Regions from separate parts of the Streptomyces sp. B3I8 genome, predicted to be linked through region 1. Evidence: riboswitches for the same ligand, from Rfam matches in the RefSeq annotation. Region 1 holds a riboswitch; each other region holds the start of a gene.
The links. Region 1 has a riboswitch for cyclic di-AMP ahead of QFZ64_RS16845 (M23 family metallopeptidase). Riboswitches for the same ligand answer to the same signal wherever they lie in the genome.
Positions count from the first base shown of each region.

Region 1 (5,492 bases):
CCCGCGACGCCGCCCCGGTGACGCTGGTGACGTGGGGCAGCGGACTGAGAAACGGTCGACCGTGACCGCCGGGAACAGCAGCCGCGATGCGGCCGGCGTCCGTGTCGCGCTGCCCTTCCTCCCGGTGCTGCTGCTCGCCGCCGCGATCGTCTACGACTGCCTCACTCCGGTCGACTTCACCGCCGCTCCCCTCTTCACCGCGGCCCCCCTCGTCGCCTCCTTCCTGTACTCGTTGCGCGGTACCGTCCTGACAGCCGTGGTCGCCGTCCTGGCCGTGGCCGCGATTCACCTCGCCTTCGGCGTCATGTCGAACATCGACACCACCACCGAGCTGCTGACGGTCAGCACCGTCGCCGCCCTCGCCGTCCTGATCAACGTGCTCGTCGGCCGTGCCGGAGCCCGGCTGGCCTCCGTCCGTCACATCGCCGAGGCCGCGCAGCTCGCCGTCATGCCGCAGCCGGCCGAGCGCGTCGCGGGCCTCGACGTCGCCGCACGTTACGAGGCCGCGCAGGACGGGGCCGCGATCGGCGGCGACCTGTACGCGGTCCAGGACTCCCCGCACGGCGTGCGCCTGGTGCTGGGGGACGTGCGCGGCAAGGGCATCAGCGCCGTCAGCGTCGTCGCCGTCGTCATCGGGGCGTTCCGGGAGGCCGCCGAGCGGGAGGCCACGCTCGGCGCAGTCGCCCAGCGGCTCGAACGCGCGCTCGCCCGCGAGGCCGGCCGACGCCGGGACCTGGACTCCTTCGAGGGGTTCACCACCGCCGTCCTCGCCGAGATCCCGCACGACTGCACCCTCGTCCGCCTCGTCAACCGCGGCCACCCCGCCCCGCTGCTCCTGTACGACGACGGGAGGCTGCGCGTGCTCGAACCGCGCGAGTCCGCACTGCCGCTCGGCATGGGCGAGCTGGGCAGGTGGCCCGAACGCGCGGACGAGGCCGCGCTGCCGTACGGCGCCACGCTCCTCTTCCACACCGACGGGCTCTCCGAGGCCCGCGACCGGCACGGCGAGTTCTACGACCCCGCCACCCGGCTCGTCGGCCGCACCTTCTCCGGGCCGGACGCGCTGCTGAGCTTCCTTGCCGACGAGGTCGCCCGGCACACCGGCGGACGGGCGACGGACGACCTGGCGCTGCTGGCGGTACGACGGCCACATCCCTGAGGGGGCATGGTCGGCCGCGACGTCCGGGGCCACGTCCGGGCCGTCGTCTCCGGAGGACGTCCGGGCCGTCGTTTCCGAGGGTGTTCGTACCGGCGTTTCCGGACGGTGCGGGGCGTCGGTGCCGGTGGGTGCCGAGGGTGTCACCTGTCGTGACCGGATCGTGTCCCCCGGTGGGTTTACTGACCGCACGTCCGGGGCGCGGCTCTGCCTGAGGCCCTCATGGGGCCCGGTCAACTCGCCCGTTTTGCGGGGCTCGTGGCGCAAAAGTCCTGGCCAAGACGTGTAACTCGGGCCACTGAACAGCTTGGAATGTGCACCCCAGGTCTATTAACGTTCGATAACGCAGCACGGTCGTCCCAGCCGTCACAGGAGGCGGCCCCGTGCTCATCTGCCTAATCCCGCAAGGGAGCCGGGGAACCACCATTCAGGGGTGAATCGCGCGGCGGCCGCCGAGTGGACGCGGCCGTCGTACACGCGTAGGAGACCTTCCTGCTCCGAACCCGTCAGCTAACCCGGCAGGCGAGAGGAAGGAAAGGAGTGCGCCCACGTGGCGTCCAACCGGCCTGCCCAGAACCCCTCGTACGCTCCTGCCGGCACCGAGGTCGTCGACTTCGACCGCCGTTCCGAGGAGGGCACCTGGGAGGAGTGGAATCCCACCGCGGAGTCCGTTCGTCCCGTCCGTGGCCGGCACCGCGTCGCCAAGCAGCGCGGGGGCGGACTCGCGCGCAGCTCCACCGTTCTGGGCGTCGGCGTGATCGCCGCGGTCGGCGCGGGTGGCATGGCCACCGCGCAGACCGCCAAGCCGCCGGTCTCCATCTCCCTGCCGGACCTGTCCTCGGTCACCGAGTCGGCCAAGGCGCTGGTCGGTGACGACTCCGGTCACGACTCCGGCGACCACGCCGACACCACCGCGCAGACCGCCTCCGCCCCGCTCACCGGCGCCGGACTGACCGGCGTCGACACCGCCGCGGGCACCACGGACGCGGGCGAGGCGCTGCGCGCCCGGATCATGCGGCAGGCCGAGGCCCAGCAGGACCAGGTGGACAGCGCCACCGCGAAGGCCGCCGAGGCCGCCGCCGCCAAGCAGGCGGCGTCCGCCGCCGAGGAGGCGGAGGCGAAGGCGGAGAAGAAGGCCGCCGACGCGAAGGAGAAGGCGGAGGCGGAGGCCAAGAAGAAGGCCGCCGCGAAGAAACTCGCCGAGCTGGCCAAGCAGTTCACGCTGCCGACCTCCTCGTACACGATCACCTCGACCTTCGGTGAGGCCGGATCGATGTGGTCGTCCGGCTATCACACCGGCCTCGACTTCGCCGCGCCCACCGGCACGCTCATCAAGGCGATCCACAGCGGCACGATCACCGAGGCGGGCTGGGCCGGCTCCTACGGCTACCGCACGATCCTCACCCTCGACGACGGCACCGAGCTCTGGTTCTGCCACCAGTCCTCGATCAGCGTCAGTGTCGGGCAGAAGGTGAGTACGGGCGAGGTCATCGGCCGCGTCGGTGCCACCGGCAACGTCACCGGTCCGCATCTGCACCTGGAGGTCCACCCCGGCGGCGCGGCCACGGGGATCGACCCGATGGCGTGGCTGCACGGCAAGGGGCTGAATCCCTGAGCCCGCCAAGGCCCCGCCGGGCCGGTCCCTGTCGGGCCGGTCCCTGTCGGGCCTCTGGCAGGGCCGGTCCCTGCCGGGCTTCGGGCCGGGCCGGTCCCCGTCGAGTCGATTCCGGCTGCGCCTGCCCCACCGACCCGGCCCCGCCGTGCCGTGCCGTGCATCGCCGGCCGGCCGTGTCCTTTCGGGCAGCGCACTGCCCTGCCGGGCCGATTCGCGACGGAATCGTCCCGGAGTCCGCGATTCCGCGCGCGGACTGCGGAGACTTCTACTTAACATCGTTAAATGATGTCACTTCGCCCTCTGGGCTCAACCCATCTCGCGGTCGCTCCCCTCTGCCTCGGCGGCAATGTCTTCGGCTGGACCGCCGACGAGGCCGCGTCCTTCGCCGTGCTGGACGCCTACACGGCCGCCGGAGGCAACTTCGTCGACACCGCCGACGGCTACTCGGCTTTCGTCCCGGGCCATAAGGGCGGCGAGTCCGAGACCGTACTCGGCAGGTGGTTCAAGGCGCGTGGCAACCGCTCCGACGTGGTCCTCGCCTCCAAGGTCGGCCGGCACCCCGAGTACCAGGGGCTGTCCGCCGGCAACATCAGGGCGGCGGCCGACGCCTCGCTGCGGCGGCTCCAGACGGACTACATCGACCTGTACTACACGCACTACGACGACCCCGACGTGCCCGTCGAGGAGATCATCGGCACGCTGGACGGGCTGGTCAGGGCGGGGAAGGTGCGCCACATCGCAGCCTCCAACATCTCGGCCGAGCGGCTGCGCGCCTCGCTGGAGTTCTCCGAACGCGAGGGCCTGGCCCGCTACGTCGCCCTCCAACCGCACTACAGCCTGGTCTCCCGGGACACCTACGAGGGCGCCCTCCAGGACGTCGCCGAGGACGCCGGCCTCTCCGCGGTGCCGTACTTCGCGCTCGCCTCGGGGTTCCTGACGGGGAAGTACCGGCCGGGAGCGACGGTGGACTCGGTGCGCGCGGGGCGCGTGGCGCAGCTCGTGGACACCGAACGGGGCGCGCGGGTGCTGAAGGCGCTCGACGAGATCGCCGGCGCGCGCGAGGTGGAGATCGCCACGGTCGCCCTCGCCTGGCTCGCCGCCCGCCCGACCGTCCTCGCGCCGACCGCCTCCGCCCGGACGGTGGAGCAGCTCCCGGCGCTTCTGGCGGTGGGCGAGGTCACGCTGACGGAGGAGGAGACGACGCGGCTGGCGGAGGCGTCGGCGTAACGCTTGTGTGGGCGGCCGGGGGGTGGGCCGGCTGGGCGTGAGGTGCCTGGGCGTGGGGCGCTTGTGCGTACGCCGGGCCGCCTCCGCCGTACGCCGGGTGGTGGCCGTGGACCGGCCCCCCGCCGTGCGCCGGGAACTGCCCGTGGACCGGGCCGCCTCCGCCGTGGACCGGGCCTCCGCCGTGCGCCGGGAACTGCCCGTGGACCGGGCCGCCTCCGCCGTGCGCCGGGAACTGGCCGTACGCCTGACCCCCGCCGTACGCCTGCCCCGCGCCCTGGCTGCCGTACCCCGGCGCGTGCCCGTACCCGGGCGCGTGCCCGTACACCGGCCCGTGCCCGTACACCGGGGGTACGCCCCACAGGACCGACCCCGCCAGCATGTGGCCCGCGTGGGCCAGCGCCGGGCGGGCCACCTCCCGCCGGTGCCACAGCTCCCGCAGCAGCTCCCGCTCCCGTGCGACGAAGTCGGCGCCCGCGCGGCCCGAGCGCCCCCGGTGGCGCAGGAACGCCAGCGACGTCGCGTACGCCTCGTACTCGGCGACCGTCCGCGCCGCCGCCTTGCCGAGCCGGTCCCTGGCCTGGTCGCGGGCGAGCCGCCGAGCCTTCATCGAGCTCATGACGAAGGGCTCCGGCATCGTCAGCCAGCCGGCCGCCACGTACGCCGGCAGCTCGGCGCGCACGGTCCGCAGCTCCCGCTGCCGGGTCGATATGACCAGCCAGGTCAGCAGCCCGAACATCGGCACCATGAACGCCCCGTAGACCGCGAAGAAGCCGTAGCCGTCGCCGAACGAGGTGGAGCCGTTCCACAGGGAGTGCATGCCCATCGCGAGCAGCAGGCCGCCGAGCGGGGCCAGCGTCCGGCGCACCCGCCGGTGCTCGGCGGTCAGCGCGCTGATGCCGAAGCCGATGCCGGTGAACACGGTGAACAGGGGGTGCGCGAAGGGGGACATCACGACGCGCACGAAGAACGTCGCGGCCGTCACGGAGGCGATGCCGCCGTGCCCGCCGTTGGACTGGTCGGTGCCGAAGGCGGTGCCGAGGTACAGGATGTTCTCGGTGAAGGCGAAGCCGGTCGCGGTCACCCCGGCCGTGACCACACCGTCGACGATGCCGGTGAAGTGACGGCGGCGGAAGAGGAAGACCAGCAGCACCGCCGTGGCCTTCGCGGACTCCTCCACGATCGGCGCTATGACGGTCATGCCGAGGGTGTCGGCACCCTTGGGGTCGGCCGTCGCGACCGCTATCCAGTGCGTGGCGAAGCTGTTCGCGATGATCGCGACGAGCGCCGCCGCGCACGCCCCCCAGGCGAAGCAGAAGGCGAGGTTGCGCCAGGGCCCCGGCTCGACCCGGTCCAGCCAGCGGAACGCGGCGATCAGCAGGGGGACGGGGAACACGGCGAGCCCGAGCCCGACCAGGAGCCCCTCGGTGCCGGTCTGCTGCCGGACCAGCGCGAGGATGACCAGCCCGGACAGGGCGAGGAGCGAGCTCAGCGCCG
Region 1 covers NZ_JAUSYN010000002.1:3,327,815-3,333,306, reverse strand. Annotated here, with positions in the region: gene QFZ64_RS16850 (PP2C family protein-serine/threonine phosphatase) at 32-1,159, shown strand; cyclic di-AMP (ydaO/yuaA leader) riboswitch at 1,539-1,695, shown strand; gene QFZ64_RS16845 (M23 family metallopeptidase) at 1,707-2,771, shown strand; gene QFZ64_RS16840 (aldo/keto reductase) at 3,054-3,998, shown strand; gene QFZ64_RS16835 (PrsW family intramembrane metalloprotease) at 3,949-5,492, opposite strand, start outside.

Region 2 (5,492 bases), 940 kb from region 1:
TGCTCACCGTCGCCGTGCCCTCGGTGTGCGTCCTCGGGGTCGCCTCCATCGCCGCCGCCACCGTCGACTTCGGCGATGGCGACGGCAAGGAGACGACGGCCGCCGGATCCTCCGAGGCCACCGCGGTCAAGCCGGTCGCCGCCAACAACAAGCTGGACACCCAGCTCCAGAGCCTGTCCGCCGGCGCGGACGACTTCGCCGACCGGGCCAGCCGCACCCAGGAACGCATCGACCTGAGGGCACAGCAGGCGGCCCAGCAGAAGAAAGCGGCGGCGGCAGCGGCCCGCAAGGAGCGGCTGCGCCCCAAGTTCGTCCTCCCGGTCACCCAGAAGGGCCTCAGCGCCTACTTCGGCCAGGCCGGCGTCAACTGGATGTCCGTCCACACCGGCATCGACTTCCCCGTCTCGTTCGGCACCACGGTGATGTCCGCGACGGACGGCACCGTGCGCACGCAGTGGAACAGCGCGTACGGCAACATGATGATCGTGACGGCGAAGGACGGCACGGAGACGTGGTACTGCCACCTCTCCAGCTACCGCGTCGCCAACGGTGCGACCGTGAAGGCCGGCCAGCCGGTCGCCTACTCCGGCAATTCGGGCAACTCCACCGGCCCGCACCTGCACTTCGAGGTCCGGCCCGGCGGCGGGGCGGCCGTCGACCCGCTCCCCTGGCTCCGCAGCCACGGCCTGGACCCGACGTAACCGGACCGGGCCGGCCGTCCCCCGACGACCGCCCGTCACCGCCTGCCGTTCCCGCTGCCCGCGCGGCGCCGCGCACTCCCTCCGCGGCGCTTCCCCCCTGACGCCGCCTCCCCGCGCGCTCCCCCTACAGCTTCTCCACCGGCGCGTACCGCAGCAGCAGCCGCTTCGGCTTGGGGTCGCCGAAGTCGATCGTCGCCTCCGCCTTCGCGCCCGCCCCGGAGACCGAGACCACCGTGCCGAGGCCGAACTGGTCGTGGGTGACACGGTCGCCGACGGACAGATCGACCGCGGGCTTGTCCCCCGCGCCGCCCCGGCCCGTCGCGAACCCGGCGGCGCCCGCCGCCGAGGAACGTGACCGGGACGGGAACGAGGAGGACAGCGACGACGACAGCGAGGCCGCGACGCCCGAGCCGCGCCCCGGCTTTCCGCCCGCGGCCGGCGCACCGGCCGACCCCGTCCGCTTCCACTGCACGTGCTGGTCGGGGATCTCCTCCAGGAAACGGGAGGGCGGGTTGTACGACGGCTGCCCCCATGCGCTGCGCAGTGCCGCGCGGGTCAGGTAGAGCCTCTCCCGGGCGCGCGTGATGCCCACGTACGCCAGTCGCCGCTCCTCCTCCAGCTCCTTGGTCTGACCGAGCGCGCGCATGTGCGGGAAGACGCCGTCCTCCATGCCGGTGAGGAAGACGACCGGGAACTCCAGGCCCTTGGCGGTGTGCAGGGTCATCAGGGTGATGACGCCCGAGCCGTCCTCCTCCTCGTCCGGGATCTGGTCGGAGTCGGCGACCAGGGCGACCTGTTCGAGGAAGTCGGCGAGGGTGGCGCCGGGAGCAGCGGGAGCAGCCGCGGCCGCGGGAACCGCTGCGGCCCCGGCATCCCCGGCCGCCGCGTCCGCGCCCTCGGCTCCCCCGTCCCCGGGCCCGGCCGCCGTGGCGGCGTCCGGTGCCGCCTGCCCGCCCCCGGTCCCCGTCCCGGCCGTGTCCTCGGCCCCGGCCCCGGCGCCCCGCTCCTGCTCGAACTCCAGGGCGACGGCGGCGAGTTCCTGGAGGTTCTCGATCCGGGTCTCGTCCTGCGGGTCCGTCGACGCCTGCAACTCGGCCAGGTAGCCGGTGCGTTCGAGGATGGCCTCCAGGACCGTCGCCGGGCCCGCGCCGGACTCGACGACCGTGCGCAGTTCCTCCATCAGTACGTTGAACCGCTTGACGGCGTTGGTGGAGCGGGCCGCCATGCCGTACGCCTCGTCGACGCGCCGCAGCGCCTGCGCGAAACTGATCCGCTCGCGCTGCGCGAGGGCGTCGATCATCGCCTCGGCGCGCTCGCCGATTCCCCGCTTGGGCACGTTGAGGATCCGGCGCAGCGGAACGGAGTCCTCGGGGTTGGCGAGGACCCGCAGGTAGGCCAGAACGTCCCGGACCTCCTTGCGCTCGTAGAAGCGAACACCGCCGACGACCTTGTAGGGCAGACCGACGCGGATGAACACCTCTTCGAAGACACGGGACTGGGCGTTGGTGCGGTAGAAGACGGCGACGTCGCCCGCCTTGGCCTCGCCCGCGTCCGTGAGACGGTCTATCTCGTCGGCGACGAACTGGGCCTCGTCGTGCTCGGTGTCGGCGACGTAGCCGGTGATCTGCGCGCCCGAGCCCGCGTTGGTCCACAGGTTCTTCGGGCGGCGGGACTCGTTGCGCTCGATGACCGCGTTGGCGGCGGACAGGATCGTCTGCGTGGAACGGTAGTTCTGCTCCAGCAGGATCGTCGTCGCGTCCGGGTAGTCCTCCTCGAACTGGAGGATGTTGCGGATCGTCGCGCCGCGGAAGGCGTAGATCGACTGGTCGGCGTCACCGACGACGCACAGCTCGGCGGGCGGCACCTGGGCCTCCGGCGGCACGTCGACCGGGTGCTCGGAGGTGCCGACCAGTTCGCGCACGAGGGCGTACTGGGCGTGGTTGGTGTCCTGGTACTCGTCGACCAGGACGTGCCGGAAGCGGCGGCGGTAGTGCTCGGCGACGTCCGGGAAGGCACGCAGCAGGTTGACCGTCGTCATGATCAGGTCGTCGAAGTCCAGCGCGTTGGCCTCGCGCAGCCGCGACTGGTAGAGCGCGTAGGCCTGGGCGACCGTCTTCTCGAAGCCGTCGGCGGCCTGCGCCGCGAAGTCCTCCTCGTCGATCAGCTCGTTCTTCAGGTTGCTGATCTTGGCGCTGAAGGACTTCGGCGGGAAGCGCTTGGGGTCGAGGTCCAGGTCACGACAGACGAGGGCCATCAGACGCTTGGAGTCGGCGGCGTCGTAGATCGAGAAGGACGAGGTGAAGCCGAGCCGCTTGCTCTCCCGGCGCAGGATGCGGACGCAGGCGCTGTGGAACGTCATCACCCACATCGCGTGCGCGCGCGGGCCGACGAGCTGCTCGACGCGCTCCTTCATCTCGCCCGCGGCCTTGTTGGTGAAGGTGATGGCGAGGATCTGGCCGGGGTGGACGCCGCGCTCGGCCAGCAGGTGCGCGATGCGGTGGGTGAGCACGCGGGTCTTGCCGGAGCCGGCGCCGGCGACGATGAGCAGGGGGGAGCCGGCGTGCACGACGGCCGCGCGCTGGTTCTCGTTCAGCCCGTCCAGGAGGGCCGCCGCGTCCAGGACGGGGCGGAGGGCGCCGTTGCGGTAGTACCCGCCTCCGGCTCCGGCCTCGCCGGAGCCCCCCGCTCCGGCCTGCCACCTGTCCGGGGGCACGTCGAACTTCCCGCCGAACAGATCGTCCGGAATCGGCTCCGGTACGTGCTCGTCCTCGGGCGGTGGCGGGGGTTCCTCACCGTGGGCCCGCGGGGCCTGGAGGTCCGCCAGGAAGCTGTCGTCAAAGAGGCTGCTCATCGCATCCCGAGTCTAGGGCGCCCCACCGACAACCGGCCTCCCCCTCGGAAACTCCGTAGGGAACCCCGGGGCGCCGGGGCGGCCCGCGTGACGAAGCTCTCAGCCGGGCGACGGTGCCCACCACGGCGGCCGGGCTTCAGACCGTCCGGTCGGTCGCCCGGACGCCGTCTCGGCGCGATCACCGCTGGTGGCCGGGCGGCGGCGACGGAACGGGCCGGTGGACGGGCAACTGACGGAACGATTACGCAGGTTGGCCGGAACCGTCGACGGCAACCGGATCCTCACGCGAAGGTCACAAAAATGTATCGGACATAACGCACTCCGACCTTCACACGAGACACACACGTTGGCTACGGTGCCGACAGGCCGCTCGACGCAACCGGCGAACGTCGCCGGGCCGCGCGGCCTCCGCCGAGTCCGGCCCGCCCCCGCGGGCAGCCGGAGCCGGGGACCCAACCGAGACCTGGGGTGAATCGGCCCAACCGCCCCGCGCGTACGGGCCGTAGGGCAGTCCTTCCGGAATCATCCGCCCGAATCCGACAGCTAACCCGGTAGGCGGAGCACGGAAGGAGTCGCCTCCCTTGGCGTCGGACCAGAAACCGCTCCCTGCCGGTGCGCGCGCCGCGTTTCCCGCGGTCCCCGCAGGACCGGGTACGCCCGCGCGAGCGTCGCGGGCCCTGGAACCCATGGCCCCGAATCCCATGGCCGTGGACCCCATGGCCCTGTTCTCCCCGGCAGGGGATGTCGCGCCCGAGGCCGAGCCGCCGGGACCGAGCCACGCGGAGGTCCAGCAGCGGATCGACAGCCTGTACCAACGGGTCGAGACGGCCACGGAGACCTACAACGCGACGCGCGTCCTGGCCGCCAAGGAGCGGCAGCGGTCGGGGCCCGCCGCGGAGGCCGCCAAGCGCACGCAGTGGCTCGACACGGCGCGCGCGAAACTCGGCCCGTCCGTCGCGGCGGTGCTGCCGGCCGACCGGCGACCGGACCGTCCGGCACCCGGTCGGTCCGCGCAGCGCCCGGGGGACCGGCGACCGCAGGGCCTGCGCCAGTCGTCGATCGACAGGACCGTCGCCGAACTGGTGGCCGCGACGGAGAAGCGGCGGCGGAGGCCGGGCGCCCCGGCGCTGGGTGCCGCCCGCGAGACCCCGGCCCTCGGGCCGGGCACTTCGGGACGGGAGCTGCCGGCACTGCCGGCGCCCAGGAAGCCCGCCTCGCCGAGCGCGGCGCCGCAGCGGTCGCCGCGGACGTCCAAGGAGGCGACGCAGCGGAAGCTCGCCGCAGCGCGCGTACTGCTGTCGCAACGGACCGGCGCCCCGCGTGCGGCACTGGAGAGCGCGCCCCAGGCGCAGCCCCAGTCGCAGTCGCAGTCGTGGACGTTCTCCTCCCCCACGGCCGAGCTCGCCCCGGGACCGGGACAGGGAATGCCGTCCGGGGCGTACGCGGGCACGAGCGGCACGGATGCCTTCCCGGCCGTGGGCGGCACGGGCTCCTTCCCGGCCGTCGACAGCACCGGCTCCTTTCCGACCGTGGGCGCCACCGGGTCGTTCCCGGCGGTCGGCACTACGGGCGCGTATCCGGGCGTGGAGAACACGGGTTCGTTCCCGGCCATGGGCGCCGGCGCGGCCGCCTACCCGGGCTTCGACGGCTCCGGCGCGTACCCGGGCACGGACACCGGGGCTTTCCCGGCGGTGAGCGGCATGGGTTCCATGAGTTCCACGGGTTCCATGGGTTCCATGGGTTCCATGGCGGGGGCGGGCGCCTCCCAGCCGTTCCCTCCCGCGGACGGCACCGGTTCCTTCCCGGCCCTCGGCACTGCCTACTCCTACCCCGGGATGGACGGCACGGGTGCCTACCCGGCGGCGGTGGACAACACAGGCGGCTTCCCCGCGGTTGACGGCGGCTTCCCGGCCGTGGACGGCACGGGGGCCTTCCCGGCC
Region 2 covers NZ_JAUSYN010000002.1:4,265,731-4,271,222, reverse strand. Annotated here, with positions in the region: partial or broken gene QFZ64_RS21180 (peptidoglycan DD-metalloendopeptidase family protein) at 1-701, shown strand, start outside; gene QFZ64_RS21175 (ATP-dependent DNA helicase) at 826-3,552, opposite strand; cyclic di-AMP (ydaO/yuaA leader) riboswitch at 3,952-4,125, shown strand; gene QFZ64_RS35390 (NlpC/P60 family protein) at 4,239-5,492, shown strand, end outside.
Region 2: another riboswitch for cyclic di-AMP. It lies ahead of QFZ64_RS35390 (NlpC/P60 family protein); the one in region 1 lies ahead of QFZ64_RS16845 (M23 family metallopeptidase).

Region 3 (5,492 bases), 2.5 Mb from region 1:
CCGCCCGGCGCTGGAACTCCCCGGTCGCCAACAGGTCCACCACCGCGGAGCCGACCGCCGCCGCCAGCGGGTTGCCGCCGAAGGTCGAGCCGTGCTCACCCGGGTGCAGCACGCCGAGCACCTCCCGGCGGGCGACCACCGCGGACACCGGCACGATGCCGCCGCCGAGCGCCTTGCCGAGCAGCAGCACGTCCGGCAGCACCCCCTCGTGCTCCACCGCGAGGGTGCGCCCCGTCCGGCCCAGTCCCGACTGGATCTCGTCCGCGACGAACAGCGTCCCCGTGCGCCGGGTCAGCTCCCGGACTCCCCTCAGATAGCCGTCGTCCGGGATGATCACCCCGGCCTCGCCCTGGATCGGCTCGATCAGCACCGCCGCCGTCGTCCCGTCGACCGCCGCCTCCAGCGCCGCGAGGTCGTTGTACGGCACCACGCGGAAGCCGGGCGCGAAGGGGCCGAAGCCGGTCCGGGCCACGGGGTCGGTGGAGAAGCCGACGATCGTCGTCGTACGGCCGTGGAAGTTGTCCGCGGCGACGACGATCGTCGCCCGGTCGTCCGGCACGCCCTTCACGTCGTACGCCCACTTGCGGGCCACCTTCACCGCGCTCTCCACGGCCTCCGCGCCGGTGTTCATCGGCAACACCGTGTCCAGGCCGGTCAGTTCTGCCAGGGACGCGGCGAACGCGGCGAGCCGGTCGTGGTGGAAGGCGCGCGAGGTGAGCGTGAGGCGGTCGAGCTGACGGTGGGCCGCCTCGATCAGCACGGGGTGGCGGTGGCCGAAGTTGAGGGCGGAGTAGCCGGCGAGCATGTCGAGGTAGCGGCGGCCCTCGACGTCCTCCACCCAGGTGCCCTCGCCACGGGCGACGACCACGGGCAGGGGGTGGTAGTTGTGCGCGAGGACCGGTTCCTCGGCGCTGATCAGACCGGCGGTGGTGAGGTGGTCACGGGCGGGAGCGGTCATGAACGGATCTCCTGGGTGCAGCACTTGATGCCGCCGCCGGCCTTGAGGAACTCCGACAGGTCGACGGGGACGGGGACGTATCCGCGGCGGGCGAGCCGGTCGGCGAGGTCCGTGGCGCGCGGAGGGAGGAAGACGTGGCGGCCGTCCGAGACCGAGTTGAGGCCGAGGGCGAGCGCGTCCCGGCGGGTGGCGAGCACCGCGTCCGGGAACAGCCGGGCCAGTACCTCGCGGCTGCCCGGCGAGAACGCGTCCGGGTAGTAGGCGATGTTCGCCTCCCGGCCGGGGGCGGAGGGGGCGCTGGGGTCCACCGGGTCGAGGACGCACAGGGCGGTGTCGAGGTGGTAGAAGTACGGGTCCACCAGACGCAGCCCGATGACCGGGGCGCCGAAGAACTCCTGGGCCTCGCGGTGGGCTTCGGGGGTGGTGCGGAAGCCGGTGCCGGCGAGGATGTACCGGCCGGCCGGAACGAGGTCGCCCTCGCCCTCGCACACCGACTCGGGCCGGTACACGTCGTGGCCGGCGGCCTTGAACCAGGCCGCGTAGGCGCTCGACTCGGGGCGGCGTTCGGGGGCGTGGAAGAGGGAGCCGAAGACGCGGCCGTCCAGGACGAGGGCGGAGTTGGCGGCGAAGACCATGTCCGGGAGGCCGGGGACGGGGGGCACGGTCTCGACGGTGTGGCCGTGGTCGCGGTAGGCGCGGACCAGGTTCCGCCACTGGATCAGGGCGAGGCCGGTGTCGACGGGGACGTCGGGGTGCATCCAGGGATTGATCGCGTACCGGACGGTGAAGTACGTGGGTTCGCAGACGAGGTAGCGCCGAGGGCGCGGCACACGGGATTCGGGCACGAAGGGGTACCTCCGCTGATGCGGTGCCGAAGGGGGTGAGACCACGGTAGAGACGGCGAAGAGCGCCGGACAAGTGATGAAAACTGCGCGTACGCGCAGCTTCACTGCGTGAGAGTGCGGGGGTCCGCAACGTTCTTGCGTGGTGAGGGCCCGCAACGGCTCCTGCCCGGCGGGGGCCCGCATGGGTTCTTGGGCGGCGGGGGCTCGTCATGGCTCACGCGTGGCGCGGAGCCCGCATCCTTCTGGCGCGGCGGCGACCGACCCCGGCGCCCCACGGCCGGCCCGCGGGAGCTCGCGGCCGGCCGACGGTCGGCCGGCGGCCGCCCCCCACGTTCCCTCGCACCCGGCGACACTCCCGGCGCGAGGGGCCGGACGGGGTACCCCCTTTCGGCGTAGACACACCTCGTCTTTCGGGACCCGCCCGGTTGCGCGACCCGGGTGGACACCAAGCGGAACGAGGTGTTCCGGTGCTGGTCCGGGGCTCCTCCCGGTTCTGGACGCGGGCCGAAACAAAGGGTGTTCACTCGAACAGCAGAGTGGTGAGTAACAACACAAACCTCCGGTTCCGTTGGGATTTTCGGACTTCGATGGGTGAAGATCCCTTCCGACAGCCCCCGCCACAAGAGGCGGGGCGGTCCGGGCGGACGCCGAATCCTGCCGCCGCCCGGATGACCGGTCGACAGGAGTGGATCGGCAGGAGTGGAGGACCCGAGCACGACGGGTCGCCGGGACGGACACACGGTCCGTGCCGAGCAGCCCTTGGGGTGAAGCCGCGTCAGCGGCCGGGCAACTTCGCCAGCCCGAATCCGACAGGTCATCCTTCACAGGCGGCTGACGAAGGGTTGCGCATGACTGCGCTCGATCGTGTCCCGTCGCTGTTGACCCGGGCCGGCACCGCCTCGGCCCTCACCCTCGCCGCCGTGGGCGGCAGCATCGCGGTCCCCGGCGTCGCCTCCCAGGCGTCCGCCGCGACCACGGCGACGAAGGCGCTGCACGTCGCGGCGTCGAAGAAGGGCGCCCCCTACCAGTGGGGCGCCACCGGACCGCACCGGTTCGACTGCTCCGGGCTGACGCTGTACTCGTTCAAGAAGGCGGGCAAGAAGCTGCCCCGGACGGCCGCGGCCCAGTACAACAAGACGCGTCACATCTCGTCGTCCCACCGCAAGGCGGGCGACCTGGTGTTCTTCCACACGGGCAGTTACGTGTACCACGTGGGCATCTACGCCGGTAAGGGGAAGATCTGGCACGCGCCGAAGACGGGTGACGTCGTACGGCTGCAGAAGCTGTGGACCAGGAGCGTCTGGTACGGCAGGGTGCGCTGACCGCCCGCCGGGGCCCCGGTACCCGTACTCCGGTGCCGGGCCCCCGGCGTTCGTACCCGCACGGCGGGCCCCGGCACCCCGGTGGTCCGTGCCGGTCAGGGGCATGACGGGCCGTGGAACGGTTATCTGTCAGTCATGGCCGACCGTCCTCACCACGACCAACGCAACGAGACCCCGCTGGAGCGTGCCGACCGCAACTTCGCCGAGCTGCTGCAGGAGGTGCGCGTCACCCAGGCGGGCGTGCAGATCCTGTTCGCCTTCCTGCTGACGCTGGCCTTCACGCAGCGCTTCCCGCACATCGACACGTTCCAGCGCGCGACGTACGTCGTCACGCTGCTGCTGGCGATGCTGGCGGCCGTCCTGTTCACCGCGCCGGCGGCGCTGCACCGCTCGCTGTTCCAGCAGAACGCCAAGCCGCTGATCGTGCAGGTCTCCTCACGACTGGCCTCGGCGGGCCTGGCGGTACTGATGCTGGCGTTCACCGGCTCGGTGCTGCTCGTGGTGGACGTGACGCTGGGCCGGGGGGCGGGCATCGCCGCGGGCGCGGGAACCATGGCGGCATGCGTCCTGCTGTGGGGCGTCCTGCCGCGGCTGGTCCGCCGCACCGGTGTCCGCACGGACCGACAGCAGGTCACCAAGGGCTCCACACAGACGCCCGACGACCCGGACCGGAGGGACTCCGGCGGCTGAGCGGCCGGCCATGCCGCTCCCGGGTCCGGTCGGACCGGGTCCCGTCACGGGCCCGGCTGGATCCCGTCCCGTCACGGGCCCGGCTGGATCCCGTCCCGTCACGGGCCCGGCTGGATCCCGTCCCGTCACGGGTCCGGCTGGATCGCGGGCACCTTCCACGGCAGCTCGATCTCGATCCTCTTCCCGCCCTCCCGGGTGGGCCGCACGCTGAGCCGCCCGCCGTACTCCGCGGTCAGACAGCGCACGATGACCAGACCGCGCCCGTTGTCCCGCTGCACGGCCGCCGGCAGCCGCTCGGGGAAGCGCGGATGGCCATCGGTGACCCCGACGCGGAGCTGCTCGTCCCGGTCCAGGGCGAGGTCGACCGTGAAGGTCGGCGACATCCCCAAGGTGTGCTGCACGGCGTTGGTGGCGAGCTCGGAGACGATCAGGCGCACGGTGTCGGCGGCGTCGGGTGGCAGTCCCCAGTCGGTGAGCACGCCCGCCACGTATCTTCGGGCCGCGCAGACCGAGGCGGGATCGCTCGGCAGAGTGACGGATGCTTCCTGGTGATCTGCCATGGCGACGTCGCCCCTTTCCCACGGGACCGGAGCCCGGCACGGAGCGGACGGTTCGCGTACGGTCCCGGACTTGGTGCTGCGCGTCAGACTGCCACCACCCACGGGCTCCCTGCTGCCGATCCCCCAAGATATGCATATATCTGTCGCCCGAAGCGGTGAACTATCCGATGACCGACCGTATATGGGCGATTGCTCGGTCCATCCTCTACCGTCGCCCACCGGGCCCGCTGTCGCTCACCGTCACCGCGGCGCGTGCGCGCACGCCGGGCGGAAGGAGTCGGCCATGCAGTACGGACCAGCGGTGCGCCGCCGCAAACTCGGCGCGGAATTACGCGCCCAGCGCGCGCAGGCGGGTCTCACCAGCGGACAGGCGGCGTCCCGGGTGGGCTGGCACCAGTCGAAGGTGAGCCGGATCGAGACAGGTTCCAGTGGAGTGAAACCGGCCGATGTGCGGCTGCTGCTGGACGCCTACGGGGTCGTCGACCCGCAGTTGCGCGAGTTGTTGCTGGTGCTCGCGGGGTCGGAGGACGGCGGTGGCCGGCAGAACTGGTGGCACGCGTACCGGGGGGTGCTGCCGCCCGCCTACCGGGACTTCATCAGCCTGGAGTCGCAGGCCTCCGCGATGCGCACGCTGGAGACGCTGGTCGTGCCGGGGCTGTTGCAGACACCGGAGTACGCCCGTGCGGTGACCCGCGCCGCGATCGGTCCGCCGGACGACGCCAACCTCGACACGCTGGTGGAGGTGCGCCTCGCCCGGCAGGACGTGCTGCGCGCGGACCCGCCGCTGCGGATGAGCGCGGTGCTCGACGAGGCGGTGCTGCGCCGCGAGGTGGGCGGCCCCGAGGTGATGGAGGCGCAGCTCAGACGGCTGGTGACGGCCGCCCGTCTGCCCCATGTCCGGCTCCAGGTACTGCCGTTCGCCGCCGGGGCGCACATCGGCATCACCGGCCCTTTCGTTATCTTCTCATTTCCGAGCACTTCTGATCTGGACGTAGTTGTTCTCGACCACTTGACGAGTAGCCTCTATCTCGAACGGAAAGAAGAACTCCAGGCCTACGCCGAGGCCTTCAGCACCTTGCAGAGCAACGCTCTCTCGCCCGAGGACTCGTTGGATCAC
Region 3 covers NZ_JAUSYN010000002.1:871,659-877,150, forward strand. Annotated here, with positions in the region: gene rocD (ornithine--oxo-acid transaminase) at 1-958, opposite strand, end outside; gene ddaH (dimethylargininase) at 955-1,803, opposite strand; cyclic di-AMP (ydaO/yuaA leader) riboswitch at 2,439-2,648, shown strand; gene QFZ64_RS06115 (C40 family peptidase) at 2,652-3,125, shown strand; gene QFZ64_RS06120 (DUF6328 family protein) at 3,261-3,815, shown strand; gene QFZ64_RS06125 (ATP-binding protein) at 3,941-4,375, opposite strand; gene QFZ64_RS06130 (helix-turn-helix transcriptional regulator) at 4,659-5,492, shown strand, end outside.
Region 3: another riboswitch for cyclic di-AMP. It lies ahead of QFZ64_RS06115 (C40 family peptidase); the one in region 1 lies ahead of QFZ64_RS16845 (M23 family metallopeptidase).

Region 4 (5,492 bases), 3.0 Mb from region 1:
ACAGCCGGGCCGCGGGGGTCGGTTCCGCCGTCGCGCTCGCCCTCGGCGACGCCGACGTGGACGTGCCCCTGCGCCGCTTCGGCATCCCGGAGCAGTTCCTCCCGCACGCCAAGCGGGGCGAGGTGCTCGCCGACATCGGGCTGACGCCCGTCGAGATCGCGGGCCGGATCAGCGGGTGTCTCGCCACCGGCACGGCCGGCGCCCTGCCGGGACAGGACACACCGGCACACGTGAAGACGTCCGAGGAGAACCACGTATGACCACCGCGGAACCCGCCCCCCGTCAGACCGCCCGCGGCAAGGAGGCGGACGGGGCGAGGGAGTTCGACCTCGCCGGGCTGCTGGCCGAGCGCGGTGGCGAGCGTTACGACCTGCACGGCCGCTACGTGAACCACCAGTTGCCGCGCATGCTGCACACCATCGGCTTCGACAAGGTCTACGAACGCGCCGAGGGCGCCCACTTCTGGGACGCCGACGGCAACGACTACCTCGACATGCTCGCCGGGTTCGGCGTCATGGGCCTGGGCCGGCACCACCCGGTGGTGCGCAAGGCGTTGCACGACGTACTCGACGCCGACCTCGCCGACCTGACCCGGTTCGACTGCCCGCCGCTGCCCGGACTGCTCGCCGAGAAGCTGCTCTCCCACAGCCCGCACCTGGACCGTGTCTTCTTCGGCAACAGCGGCACCGAGGCGGTCGAGACCGCGCTCAAGTTCGCCCGGTACGCCACCGGGCGGCGCCGCGTCCTGTACTGCGACCATGCCTTCCACGGGCTGACCACCGGGTCCCTCTCCGTCAACGGGGAGGACGGCTTCCGTGACGGCTTCGCCCCGCTGCTGCCCGACACCGCGGTGCCGCTCGGCGATCTCGACGCGCTGGCCCGGGAGTTGAAGAAGGGCGACGTGGCCGCGCTCATCGTCGAGCCCATCCAGGGCAAGGGCGTGCACGAGGCGCCGCCCGGCTATCTGCGCGCCGCTCAGGAGCTGCTGCACAAGCACAAGGCGCTGCTCATCGCCGACGAGGTGCAGACCGGCCTCGGCCGCACCGGCGACTTCTACGCCTACCAGCACGAGGACGGGGTCGAGCCGGACCTGGTGTGCGTGGCGAAGTCGCTGTCGGGCGGGTACGTGCCGGTGTCGGCGACGCTCGGCAAGGACTGGATCTTCAAGAAGGTCTACTCCTCCATGGACCGCGTCCTGGTCCACTCCGCCAGCTTCGGCGCCAACGCGCAGGCCATGGCGGCGGGGCTCGCGGTGCTGCACGCGATGGAGAACGAGCAGATCGTCGCGGGCGCGCGGGCGATGGGGGAGAGGCTGAAGTCCGGGCTCGCGGCGCTCACGGAGAGGTACGAGCTGCTCGCCGAGGTGCGCGGGCGGGGGCTGATGATCGGCATCGAGTTCGGCCGGCCGAAGTCGCTGAAGCTGCGGAGCCGGTGGGCGATGCTGCAGGCGGCGCGGAAGGGGCTGTTCGCGCAGATGGTCGTCGTGCCGCTGTTGCAGCGGCACCGGATCCTGACGCAGGTGTCCGGGGACCATCTGGAGGTGATCAAGCTGATTCCGCCGTTGGTGGTGGACGAGGCGGATGTCGACCGGTTCCTGGAGGCGTTCACGGCGGTCATGGACGACGCGCACGAGGGGGGTCTCATGTGGGACTTCGGCAAGACGCTGGTGAGGCAGGCGGTGGCGGCGAGGTAGGGGGCGCCCGGGTTTTCGCCCCGGCCGCACCTTCCCGCTCCCGTCCCTCAAGGGGCTCTGCCCCTTCGGACCCCGGACGTGCGGGTGGGCGGGGCTTCTCGCGCAGTTCTCCGCGCCCCTGTCCAGGGGCGCGGAGCCCCCTGGGGACGGGAAGGGCAGGGGCGGCGGGGGCGTTGAGACCGGGTGGGCACACCTTCGCACGCTTTTGCCTCTCAGGCAAGAAAATTGCCCAGCGGGCAAAAATCTGGCTCAATCGAGGTATGAGCAGCCCTTCCGATCCGCCACCCCCGGCGGAGCCCGGCGCGGCCCTCCCCACCGTCGCCCCGCAACTCCGCGCCCACCGCCACCGCACAGGCATGACCCTGGAGACCGCGGCCCAGGCCGCGAACCTCTCGCCGGCCCACCTCTCCCGCCTGGAGACCGGCCATCGCCACCCCTCACTCCCCGTCCTGCTCACGCTCGCCCGCGTCTACGGCACGACCGTCTCCGAACTGCTCGGCGAGACCGTCGCCGAGCGCGACGCCGTCGTCCGCGCCGCCCGCGCGGAACCGACGCAGGCCGGCGGCTGGACGTACTGGCAGGCCGGCGCCCCCGCCCGCGGCATGCAGGCACTGCGCGTCCACGTCCCGCACGGCACGCAGGGCGACATCGTCCGCGTCCACCCGGGGGAGGAGTGGCTCCACGTCCTGCGCGGCCGGCTCCGCCTCCGCCTCGGCGACACCGCGCATCTCCTCGACGCCGGGGACAGCGCGCACTTCGACTCGCTCACCCCGCACCGCCTCGCCGCCGCCGACCGCGCCGGCTGCGAGCTGCTGTTCGTCCACACCCTCCTGCAGAGCCCGAGCACCGCGCTCTGCCTCGGACCTCTCACCGGAGACACCCCATGAGCGACTACGAGACGAAATTCCCGCGCGCCCTGTGGATCAGGCTGCTCGTCTACCTGGCCGTCGGCCACCTCTTCGCCGCCTTCATCTGGCTGCTCTTCCAGGTGGGCGCCAAGTAGGCCCGGCCCGGGGAGGCTTCCTCAGTCCAGCAGGTGCTCGCGCAGCCGCGTGCGCACCTCGGGGGTGACTCCCAGACCCTGTCCCAGGTAGGCGTCCACCCCGCCCCAGGTCTCCTCGATCGTGGTGAACGCCGCCCGGAGGTACTCGGCCCGCGCGTCGAACAGCGGGCCGAGCAGTTCCATCACCTCGGCGGAGTACGCGTCCGGCGAGGACGCGGTGCGCCGCACCTTGTACCGGCGGTGCTTCGCGTTCGACTCCAGATAGTCGGCGACGATCGCGTCCCGCTCCACGCCCAGGGCGAGCAGTGTCACGGCGATCGACAGCCCCGCCCGGTCCTTCCCCGCCGAGCAGTGCATCAGCGCGGGCGCGCCGCCGTCGGCCAGCGTGCCCAGCACCCGCGCGTGCTCCGCCGTGCGTCCGCGGACGATCGCGCGGTACGAGGCGATCATGCGGGCCTCGGCCCGGCCGTCGGCCAGCAGTTCCCGCAGCTGGTCCAGGTCCCCCTCGCGCACCATCTTCCAGAACTCCGCGCCGTCGGCCGGGTCGGACAGCGGCATGCCCACGTTGCGTACGCCCGGCAGCTCCACGTCCGGGCCCTCCAGCTTGTGGTCGGCGGCGTTGCGGAAGTCGAAGACCGTGCGCAGGTTCAGGGAGGTGAGGAACTCCGCGTCCTCGGCCGTCGCATGGGCGAGGTGGCCGCTGCGGAACAGCCTGCCGAACGCCACGCGCCGGCCGTCCGTGGTCGGCAGCCCGCCCAGGTCGCGGAAGTTGCGCACTCCGGCCAGCTCGGGCTCGGTCGACGGGACCTGCTGTGTCACGGGTGCTCCTCCCATCCGTCCGCCGACGCGGCTCGTCGGCGGGGCGCGTACCGCCGACGACGATACGGCACGGGTGCCCCCGGCAAGCATGTTCCGTACACGCATCGTCCACGGGCCTCTCATCGCCGCGAATGCCGTGAAACGGACCATGCGGCCAATCGGTCGATCCCTATAAGGGGTTTCTGTCCGAATAGTCATTCTTGGTCGCTTCACTCCAACTGGCCCGGTATTGCTCCACATCGACGAGCGGCGCGTGAGCAGCGTCATATCCGTGACGGGGCGTCGAACGTCATGTTCACGTAATTCGCCTGTTCCGTCGGTGAATTCGGCGGGAGAAGAAGATCGTCCATTTCTGTGCGGCGGCGTGAATTCTGTGAATCGATCAAGAGAACCCGGTGCCCGGGAAATCCAAAGCTTGTGGTCGCGGCGCCATTTCGCTTACGTTCCCCCTCGTTCCGAGCGGAACGCCTAATCCTGCCGCCGCCCGGAATCCGCACTCACCCACCCGCACTCGGCAGGAGCGGGGGACCCACAGGTACATCGCCTGGTCCGGTCTTCCAGGACAGGCTCGGGGTAAAGCCGTGGAATCACACGGCCGGGCATCTCCAGCTCGCACCCGACAGCTCACCTCGCAGGCGCAGGAGAGGAATTCGACATGCCCGCGAAGGGTAAGCACCGCCGTACCAAGGCCCGGTTCATCACCACCTCCCTCGCCGCCGCCGGAACCGGTGGCGCCGCGATCGCGCTGCCCCTGCTGGTTGCCACCGGCGCCCACGCGGCCACCCCGGCCGCCGCACCCGAGCACTCCGCCACCTCCGTCACGGCGGGCGCTCACGAGGGCGCCGCCCGCACCTACACGGTGAAGGCCGGCGACTGGCTCGCCAGGATCGCCGACGAGCAGCACGTCGCCGGCGGCTGGCACAAGCTCTACGACGACAACCGTGCGGCCGTCGGGACCGACCCGTCGCTCATCCACCCCGGCCTGAAGCTCACCCTCGGTGCCAAGGCTCCGGCGCACGCGACGGGTTCGTCCTCCGCCGCGCACGAGGCCCCGGCCAGGAGCGGCACCGCAGAGAAGTCCGCGAACGCCGAGAAGCCCGCGTCCGCGCAGACCGGCCGGTCCGCCGCCTCCTCCGCCGAGCCCGCCGCGAGCAGCTCCTCCGGGTACACCCTGCCGGTCCAGGGCGCCGTCATCGGCACCGCTTACCACACCGCCGGCAGCATGTGGTCCAGCGGCTACCACACCGGCACCGACTTCGTGGTCCCGACCGGCACCAGCGTCAAGGCCATAGCCGACGCCACCGTCGTCTCCGCCGGCTGGGGCGGCGCGTACGGCAACCAGGTCGTCCTCAAGCTCGCCGACGGCCACTACGCCCAGTACGCCCACCTCTCGCAGCTCTCCGTCTCGGCCGGCCAGACCGTGACCGAGGGCCAGCAGCTCGGCCTCTCCGGCGCCACCGGCAACGTGACCGGGCCGCACCTGCACTTCGAGATCCGGACCACCCCGAACTACGGCTCGGACGTGGACCCGGTCGCCTACCTGCGCGCCCACGGCGTCACCGTCGGCTGACGGCTCCCGCGCCCTGTGAAGGCCGGACCCTCGATCCCCGGGGTCCGGCCTTCGGCCGTGCCCTTTCGTCCCCGCGCGTCGCGACGGCGCCTTATTCCGCGATTGACCAAGCCTTGACCCGTGGGGTATCTCACCGCCCGTCAATCCCTCCTTACGGTCGCGTAGCTCACATCCCAGGAGGAAGGATGGGCCGATGTGGCAGACGATTCGAAGAGTGACAACAGATCAGTGATCGGGTCGTACGTGGCGGTGGGGGACAGCTTCACCGAAGGCGTGGGCGACCCCGGGCCGGACGGGGCCTTCGTCGGCTGGGCCGACCGTTTCGCGGTCCTCCTCGCCGACCGGCGGCCCGAGGGCGACTTCCGGTACACCAACCTCGCCGTACGCGGGAAACTGCTCGACCAGAT
Region 4 covers NZ_JAUSYN010000002.1:6,328,118-6,333,609, forward strand. Annotated here, with positions in the region: gene dxs (1-deoxy-D-xylulose-5-phosphate synthase) at 1-260, shown strand, start outside; gene QFZ64_RS30265 (aspartate aminotransferase family protein) at 257-1,693, shown strand; gene QFZ64_RS30270 (helix-turn-helix domain-containing protein) at 1,954-2,580, shown strand; gene QFZ64_RS30275 (DUF6126 family protein) at 2,577-2,696, shown strand; gene QFZ64_RS30280 (tyrosine-protein phosphatase) at 2,718-3,515, opposite strand; cyclic di-AMP (ydaO/yuaA leader) riboswitch at 4,004-4,166, shown strand; gene QFZ64_RS30285 (M23 family metallopeptidase) at 4,171-5,085, shown strand; gene QFZ64_RS30290 (SGNH/GDSL hydrolase family protein) at 5,314-5,492, shown strand, end outside.
Region 4: another riboswitch for cyclic di-AMP. It lies ahead of QFZ64_RS30285 (M23 family metallopeptidase); the one in region 1 lies ahead of QFZ64_RS16845 (M23 family metallopeptidase).